DNA from 4 places in the Zavarzinia compransoris genome. Region 2 is predicted to be linked to each of the others. Evidence: riboswitches for the same ligand, from Rfam matches in the RefSeq annotation. Region 2 holds a riboswitch; each other region holds the start of a gene.
What was found. A riboswitch is a leader RNA that binds a small molecule or an ion and turns the genes downstream of it on or off. The one in region 2 is predicted to bind cobalamin.
Positions count from the first base shown of each region.

Region 1 (2,181 bases), on a different contig from region 2:
TTGGCTGGGATCGGCTCGATACAGGCGGATGCCCCGCCGCAGATGATGCTGATCGAAGCGGTGGGGGCGATGGCGATCTTGTTGCTGAAGCGGGCCTTCAGGCTGCGTTCGGCGGCATCGAGGCAGGCGCCGCGCTCCTCCGCCAAAAGGACGGAGGCGGCATCCGCCTCGCGCCGGATCTGCCGGAAGATGCGCATGTTCCACGACTTCGCCATGGCGCTTTCGAAGGGGATGCCCTTCGCTTGCAGGAAGGAATGAAAGCCCATGACCCCGAGCCCGACCGAACGCTCGCGCATGGCGGAATATTTCGCCTGCGCCATCGTCTCGGGTGCGCTTTCGATGAAACTGGTCAAGACATTGTCGAGGAAGCGCATGACATCCTCGATGAAGCCTTCCTCATTGCACCATTCGTCGTAAGTCTCGATGTTCAGGGACGACAGGCAGCAGACGGCGGTGCGCTCCGCGTCGCGGTGGTCCGTGCCGGTGGGCAGGGTGATTTCCGAGCAGAGGTTGGAGGTCGAGACTTTCAGCCCCAGGTCGCGCTGGTGGCGGGGCAGGGCCTTGTTCACCGTGTCGATGAAGAGGAGATAGGGCTCGCCGGTCTGCAACCGGGTCTCCAGGATGCGCTGCCACAATTGGCGGGCATCGACATGGCGCAGCACCGCCCCCGATTTCGGGCTGATCAGCGGGAACATCTCGCCCGTCTTCACCGCCGCCATGAAGGCATCGGTGATGTTGATGCCATGGTGCAGGTTCAGGCCCTTGCGGTTGAAATCGCCGGACGACTTGCGGATTTCGAGGAATTCCTCGATCTCCGGGTGATGCACGTCGAGATAAACTGCGGCCGAGCCCCGGCGCAGCGAGCCTTGCGAGATCGCGAGGGTGAGCGCATCCATGACATGGATGAAGGGAATGATGCCGGAGGTCTCGCCGCAGCCCTTCACCGCCTCGCCGATGGAACGCACCCGGCCCCAATAGGTGCCGATGCCGCCGCCGTTGGAGGCCAGCGCCACATTCTCGTTCCAGGTCTCGACGATGCCGTCCAGACTGTCCGGCACGGAATTCAGGAAGCAGGAAATGGGCAGGCCGCGGGTCGTCCCGCCATTCGACAATACGGGCGTCGCCGGCATGAACCACAGGTTCGAGATGGCGTCATAGAGCCGCTGGGCATGGTCCACATCGTCGGCATAGGCACAGGCGACGCGGGCGAACAGGTCCTGGTACGATTCGCCCGGCATCAGGTAGCGGTCGTCCAGCGTCGCCTTGCCGAAAGCGGTGAGCTTGGCGTCGCGGGCGCGCACCAGCGTCAGGTCGGCCGGCCGGGGCGGCTGCGCCAGGGGGCGGGGCAGGGGGGCGACGCGGGGCGCGGGCCGCGCGGCGGGAAGCGGGACGAGATGACCGTTGTGGTCGAAATCATAGGCCGGCAGCGACACGTTCGATCCCCTCCTGATCGGTGGGGCGCCGGGATGCCATGGGCAGGGCTTATCCGCCCGCCGACGGCCATCCGCCCGGGACACCCCGCCCGTGGACAATCATCGGCATGGCAGGTCTCCTGGCTCGCGGGTCGTCGCCTTGCCCCGCCTTCCCGGGCCGGACGGTCCAGTGGCGTATCTTGGGCAGGCTCGTCGCTTACAGTTGCGGGGGCAGCTTCGGAATCGGGGGATTCCCTTGACCGAATTCCCTCTTAGCCCCGGATCTTGTGATTCCGGGGAACCATGCTGCGGACATCTTGTGGCCGGCGGGGGAGAGTCGTCAAGCCGCGCCTGGGCGGCCCGATCTTGACAGGATTTACCACGATTGTTTCCGGGCGGTCAGGTCTTTGACAAATTTACCTTTATTTTCAAATGGTTGTCTTTAACGGGGCGGGCCGCCCGCCTAGCATCGCGCCAGGTGTCGGCCCAGGACCGGGGCCGATACACCCCTTCCCGACGCGATCCGCGAGGAGCCCCCCAATGTCCAATCGCAAATCCTATGCCGACCTCGTGGCCGAGGTCGCCGCGCGTTACCCCTCGGGCCAGACGCCCGGCGGCGTCTCGGTCGACGATATCGTCCAGCTGAAGGTGCAGAATACCTATGGCACCCATCTCGACATCGCGCGCGGGATGGCCGGCGTCATGCGCCGGGACATGGCGGCCTATGATGCCGATGCCGGAAAATTCACCCAGTCGCTGGGCTGCTGGT
Region 1 covers NZ_QGLF01000006.1:67,181-69,361, reverse strand. The annotation lists gene DKG75_RS19980 (ribonucleoside-diphosphate reductase subunit alpha) at 1-1,349, opposite strand, end outside; cobalamin riboswitch at 1,526-1,733, opposite strand; gene DKG75_RS19975 (isocitrate lyase) at 1,953-2,181, shown strand, end outside.
Region 1: linked by a shared signal. The riboswitch ahead of DKG75_RS19980 (ribonucleoside-diphosphate reductase subunit alpha) and the one ahead of DKG75_RS14185 (DUF1636 family protein) in region 2 are both predicted to bind cobalamin.

Region 2 (2,181 bases):
CAGCGACTTGCCGACGCTGGACCCCGTGCCCTGGAACATCAGGCTGCGCGCCGCCATCAGAATTCGATGCCCGACTGCGCCCGCACCCCGGCCGCGAAATGATGCTTCACCGCCTTCATCTCGGTGACGAGATCCGCCGCCTCGATCAATTCGGGCCTGGCGTTCCGCCCGGTGACGACGACATGAAGATCGGCCCGCCGGGCGGTCAGCGCCGCCACCACTTCGGCGATCTCCAGATAGTCGTAGCGAAGGGCGATGTTCAATTCGTCAAGGACGAGCAGGGACAGGCCGGGATCGGCCAGCAGCTCCAGCACCCGGGCCCAGCCGGCGCGGGCGGCGGCGATGTCGCGCGCCTTGTCCTGCACCTCCCAGGTGAAGCCCTCGCCCGAGGAATGCCAGGTGACGAGATCGCCGAATCGCTCGAACAGGGCGCGCTCGCCGGTGCCCCAGGCGCCCTTGATGAATTGCACCACGGCGACCCGCCGGCCATGGCCGATCATGCGCAGCATCAGGCCGAAAGCCGCCGTGGACTTGCCCTTGCCCGCCCCGGTGTGGACGATCAGCAAGCCTTTCTCCAGGGTCTTCGAGGCCACTTCGGCATCCTGCACCGCCTTCCGCGCCTGCATCTTCTCGCGGTGGCGGGCGGCCTCTTCGGGGCTGACGGGATCGGGCATCACGGCACTCCACGACAAATGGGGCGGCCATCAAGAGCACGGCCCCGAAGCCGCCGCAAGCGTCGTGCCGTTGACAGCGCCGCCATTCCAGCCTACCCAGAAGGCGACGGTCCCGGCCTCGCCGGGTGAAAAGGGAATTCGGTGCCATGCCGAAGCTGCCCCCGCAACTGTAAGCGGTCAGCCGCGCGCCATCATGCCACTGGGCCATCCCGGGAAGGCGGCGCAAGGCCACGACCCGCGAGCCAGGAGACCTGCCGTCATTCGCGTGAACCGTAACCGGGCGGGGTGCCCTGGGCTGCGGCGATGCCCCCCGGGCATCGGGCCCGGCGGGGGATGCCGGGCCGCCGGCACCCCGATTTGCGATGCGACGGGGCCCGATCTTGAGCCAGGACCAGCCCATACTTCATGTCTGCACCTCGTGCCGCCACGGCGACGACCGCGGCGCCGGGGCAAGCCTCGCCGACCGCCTGGAAACCCTGGCGGCCGGGGCGGAAGGCGGGTTCCGCGTGAACCCGATCGTCTGCCTCGCGGCCTGCGAACGGGGCTGCACCGCCGCCCTCTCGGCAGCGGGGAAATGGTCCTATGTCGTCGGCGGCCTGACCCCGGATCTTGCCGGCGACATGGCCGCCTATGCCCGCGCTTACGGCGCCTCGCCGAACGGCGTGGTGCTGCGCGCCGGCCGGCCCGTCAGCCTGCATCAGGCCATCGTCTCGCGTCTTCCGCCCCTGCCGGAGCCCCGCTCATGACCCCTGTTTCCCGCAAAATCCCCGCGACCGTGATCACCGGCTTCCTCGGCGCCGGCAAGACCACCTTGCTGCGCCATGTCATCGCCCAGGCCGGCGGGCGGCGCATCGCCGTCATCGTCAATGAATTCGGCGAGACCGGCGTCGACGGCGACCTGCTGCGCGGCTGCGGCGCCGCCTGCGACGACGACAGTATCGTCGAACTGGCCAACGGCTGCCTGTGCTGCACCGTGGCCGACGATTTCGTGCCCACCATGGAAGCCCTGATCGACCGGCCGAACCCGCCCGATCACATCCTGATCGAAACCTCGGGCCTGGCCCTGCCCAAGCCCCTGCTGAAAGCCTTCGACTGGCCGGGCGTGCGCAATCGGGTGACGGTGGACGGCGTCATCGCCGTGATCGACGGCCCGGCCGCCGCCACCGGCCGCTTCGCCGACGATCCCACCGCCGTCGCCGCCCAGGCGGCCGAAGACCCGAGCCTGGACCACGACAACCCCCTGGCCGAAGTCTTCGGCGACCAGGTGAATGCCGCCGACCTGATCCTCCTCAACAAGGCCGATCTCCTGGACGCGGCCGGCCGCGCCGCCGCCGAGGCCGCGATCCGCGCCGCCGGGCCGCGCCGCCCGCCGCTGATCGAGACCCGCGAATGCCGGATCGACCCCGCCGTCCTGCTCGGCCTCGGCGCCGCGGCCGAGGACGACCTCGCCGCCCGCCCCTCGCACCATGATGCCGAGGACGGCGCCCACGAGCACAATGACTTCGAG
Region 2 covers NZ_QGLF01000004.1:68,615-70,795, reverse strand. The annotation lists gene DKG75_RS14195 (cobyric acid synthase) at 1-57, opposite strand, end outside; gene cobO (cob(I)yrinic acid a,c-diamide adenosyltransferase) at 57-674, opposite strand; cobalamin riboswitch at 765-947, shown strand; gene DKG75_RS14185 (DUF1636 family protein) at 1,055-1,420, shown strand; gene cobW (cobalamin biosynthesis protein CobW) at 1,417-2,181, shown strand, end outside.

Region 3 (2,181 bases), on a different contig from region 2:
TTCGAGCAGGGCGAAACTCTTGCCCGGGCAATGGGCCTGGAGGTGATAGGCCGCCCCGATGCCGGACAGGCCGGCGCCCACGATCAGCACGTCCAGATGCTCGGTCGGCATTCTCTTCCCCATCCTGGCCCTGCGGTTTGCCTTAAAGGCGCGATCCGCCGTTATGTCGCGACGGCCTCGGCCATCGGGCCGGGCACGGCGCCACTATACGCACAATTTTGTCAGTTGAAATAGAATTTTGTCGGATGAGAAAGGTTTGGAACGGGGCCGGGGGCGCCCCCGATGGCCCCCGGCCCGTTCCGGGCGGTCAGGCGGCTTCGTAGAGGCGGCGTTCGACGATGCCCCGGCCCCTGAGGCCGTGAAGCGCCTTGGCCCCGGCCAGGACCAGGAGATCGGCCAGCGGCTCGATCGCGATGACGAGAAGATAGGCGCCGCCGAAACTGGCGACCGCGGTCAGGTTCTCCGCCCCGAAGCCCTGGCCGTAGAGGGCCCAGAAGGCGACCCAGGCGACGATCCCGGCCTGATAGGCGGTCGACAGCGCCAGAGCCTGCGTGTAGCGCAATTCGACATAGGGCGTCTCGGGCGCGATCACCTTGCGCGCCAGGGCGCCGAGGGCGAAGAGCGGCACCAGCAGGGTGGTGACGTTCATGCCGTATTGCGGCAGGTCGAAGGGCGCGAAGAACAGCCCCTGGATCAGGAGCCCGGCGGCCAAGCCGAGCGCCGCCGGAGCCGCGCCCAGGATCAGGAACAGGGTGGAACCGAGGATCAGGTGCACCTCGGAAACGCCCACCGGGTAATGCGGCAATAGCTCGAAGAACGAGAAGACGAGGGCGGTCGCCGCGACGGCACGCAGGCCGAGGGAGACGAAGCCGCGCTCGCGGGCGGCGTCATAGGCCAGCTTCAGCGTGTAACCGCCGGCACCCGCCGCGGTCGCATAGCTCAGCCAGATCTTTCCGCCCTCGACGAGGCCGGGTTCGATATGCATGTCCAATCTCCTTTGCCGTCTCACCCGACGGCGCGAGGTTGATATCTTGCCGGTGGCAGGTCTCCTGACTCGCGGGTCGCTGCGCCTTCCGCCTTCCCAGCCCGGCCGGTTTCCCGGCAAGGCCAGTGGCATGATGGAAGGACGCTCGCCGCTCACAGTCGCGGGGGCGGTCGGGGCTGGGGCCTAAGGGCCCTTCCCCATTCCCTTTTCATCCGGTCGGCGGGGGCCACCCGCCGGCCGGAAACCACAAGCGCGGACAGCAGGGGCCAAGCCGGCCCGCCTGTCAAGCGAGGAAGACGGCGGTTCAGGCGGCGGCGGTCGCCTTGCGGCGGGCGATCTCGGCGTCGCGCACCGGCGGCAGGCCGAACAGGCGGCCGTATTCGCGGGTGAATTGCTGCACGCTTTCATAGCCGACGGCAAAGGCGGCGCTGCCGGCGCTCTGCCCTTCCGCCTGCATCAGGCGGCGGGCCTCGATCAGGCGCAACTGCTTCTGGAATTGCAGCGGCGACAGCGAGGTGACGGCACGGAAATGCCGGTGGAACGAGGACGGGCTCATGCCCGCCACCTCGGCCAGATGTTCGACCGGCAGGCGCCGGGCGAAATCGGCGCGCAGCACGGCGACCGCCCGCGCCACCCGCTGCTGGTGCCCGTCCGCCCAGCCGAGCCGGCGGATCGCCGTGCCGTGGCGCCCGGCCAGCAGCCAATAATGCATTTCGCGCAGCAACTGCCCCTGAAGCACGGGCAGGGACGCCGGCCGGTCCAAGAGTTTCATCAGGCGCAGCGCCGCATCCGCCACTTCCGCATCGGTCGGCTCGACCCGGACCGGGGCGGCATCGGCGACCCGGGCGGCCCCCATCTCGGTCGCGAGATCGACGATCAGGGCGGGATCGAGCGCAAGGACCAGGGAGTAATAGGGCGCGACCGGGCTGGCCCGGGTGATCTGGCTGACCGTCGGGACATCGGCGGTGATCAGCAGGCTGTCCCCGGCGGCGAAGGCGAAACTCTCCGCCCCCATGGTGACCTGCTTGCCGCCCTGGACGACCATGCACACCAAAGGCCGCGAGATCGCATGCAGCAACCCGCTGGGCGCCGTGGCGCGGACGAGGCCGAGACCGGGAATGGGGGTCGCGGCAAGGCCCGAGGCATCGGCATGGGCATCGGCATAGCGGCGGACGGTATCGAGCAGCGTGGTCATG
Region 3 covers NZ_QGLF01000003.1:618,732-620,912, reverse strand. The annotation lists gene DKG75_RS13640 (flavin-containing monooxygenase) at 1-111, opposite strand, end outside; gene DKG75_RS13635 (energy-coupling factor ABC transporter permease) at 308-985, opposite strand; cobalamin riboswitch at 1,023-1,231, opposite strand; gene DKG75_RS13630 (AraC family transcriptional regulator) at 1,290-2,180, opposite strand.
Region 3: linked by a shared signal. The riboswitch ahead of DKG75_RS13635 (energy-coupling factor ABC transporter permease) and the one ahead of DKG75_RS14185 (DUF1636 family protein) in region 2 are both predicted to bind cobalamin.

Region 4 (2,181 bases), 410 kb from region 2:
ATGTCGGCATCGAACAGGCGGCCAAGGCTGCCGGTGTCGATGTCGCCGTGCCCTTCGCGCCCGGCCGCGGCGATGCCACCGATGCCGGGACCGACGCCGCCTCCTTCGCGGTGCTGGAGCCGATCCACGACGGTTTCCGCAACTGGCTGAAGCGGGACTATGCCCCCGCGGCCGAGGAACTGCTGCTCGACCGGGCCCAGCTCATGGGCCTGACGGCGCCGGAAGTGACCGTGCTGGTCGGCGGGCTGCGCGTCCTCGGGGCCAATCACGGCGGCAGCCGGCACGGCGTCTTCACCGAGCGGGCAGGGGCCCTGACCACCGACTTCTTCGTCGCCCTGACCGACATGGCCTATGCCTGGAAGCCGGCGGGCCAGGGGGTCTATGCGGTGGTCGACCGCAAGACCGGTGCTGCGAAATGGACGGCGACCCGGGTCGACCTCGTGTTCGGCTCGAATTCGATCCTGCGCGCCTATGCCGAAGTCTATGCCCAGGACGACGCCGGGGAGAAGTTCGTGCACGACTTCGTCGCCGCCTGGACCAAGGTGATGAACGCCGATCGTTACGATCTGGCGTGATCGCGACCCGCCCCGCCCCGGCCATGCGCCGGGGCGGGGTGCGCCTTTTCCGGTGCGACTTCGCCATTGACGGCGGTGCAGCGCCTGATAAACATAACTCTGCTTCGGTGGTTCCGCGGCTCCTTCGGGGGCGCGGATTAAAAGGGAACGACGGAAGGCGGCAGTAACCGCCGGGCCGTGGCTGTCCCCGCAACTGTGAGCGGTGAGTGCGTCCCCCATGTCACTGGCCCCGCGCCTTCGCGCCGGCTGGGAAGACGGGACGGCACCATGATCCGCGAGCCAGGAGACCTGCCACCGAGGGCATCACTTTACCGCCGGTCGGGTGAACCGGGGGTGGCGGGCCAATCCGTATCGGTGATGCGTCCATAGGTGCCGTCGCGGCCGGGCCTTCCGCCTCGCCATGACCGTTTGTAATCCTGTGCGTGCCGGGCTTTCGTCCGGCCGGGGGCGGCGCTTTGTCGTTCGTCTGTCCGCGTCCGCGGACGGGGCAGGATGCTTGCGCCCATTTTCCGGCCGGCGCCTGCCCGCATGCAGGGGGTCATCATGCTGCGGCTTGGGGTCTTGTTCACCACCGTCTCGACCATCGCTCTGGCCGCCGTCGCCGGCGCCCGCGCCGAGGAGGCGGAATTTCTGCCGGAAGTTTCCGTCAGCGCCAATCGCGGCGAAGCGACGCCGCTGACCGCGGTCGGCAGCGCCGTCACCATCATCACCGCCGCGGAACTGGAAGCGAAGCAGGTGCGCGTGATCTCCGACGCCCTGCGCCTCATTCCCGGCGTCGCGGTCAGCCGCACCGGCACCATCGGCAACCAGACCCAGGTCCGCATCCGCGGTTCCGAAGGGAACCAGACCCTGGTGATGATCGACGGTGTCGTCGTCAACAATCCGGCCTCCAGTTCCGAATTCGATTTCGGCCACCTGCTGACCCAGGATGTCGAGCGGATCGAGGTGCTGCGCGGGCCGCAAAGCGCGCTTTACGGCTCGGACGCGGTCGGCGGCGTGATCAATATCATCACGAAGAAGGGCGGCGGCACGCCCACGGTCACGGCCAGCCTCGAGGGCGGCAGCAATGCGACCGTGATCGGCAATGTCTCGGCCGCCGCCGCGGGGGAGGGGTTCTCGATCCGCGCCGGCACCACCGCGACCACGACCGAGGGCACGTCCTCGGCCGCCAAATGGCGCGGCAACGGCGAGGACGACGCCTATCGCGGCATCACCTCCTATGTGAATGCCAGCTTCGATCCCCTGAAGATGCTCGGCTTCGACGTCGTCTTCCGCGACAGCCATTTCAAGGGCGAATACGACGATTTCGGCCTGCGCCCGGGCGATACCACCAGCGTCTACCAATATGCCTATGACGCCAATTCCGGCTCGCGCGGGGACGAGACCTTCGCCCGCGGCCAGGCCCGCCTGTCCCTGCTCGACGGCCGGTGGAGCCACAAGCTCGGCCTCGCCCATTTCCGCACCGAGATGGATTACCTCGGCAACGGCGCCGTCACCTCGTCGTCGAAGGGCGAGAGCACGACCTATGATTACCAGACCGATTACAGCTTCGACACGCCGGCGCTCGCCGCCGCCCATCTCGTCACCTTCGCCTATGAGCACAAGC
Region 4 covers NZ_QGLF01000004.1:478,982-481,162, forward strand. The annotation lists gene katG (catalase/peroxidase HPI) at 1-575, shown strand, start outside; cobalamin riboswitch at 667-885, shown strand; gene DKG75_RS16230 (TonB-dependent receptor plug domain-containing protein) at 1,119-2,181, shown strand, end outside.
Region 4: linked by a shared signal. The riboswitch ahead of DKG75_RS16230 (TonB-dependent receptor plug domain-containing protein) and the one ahead of DKG75_RS14185 (DUF1636 family protein) in region 2 are both predicted to bind cobalamin.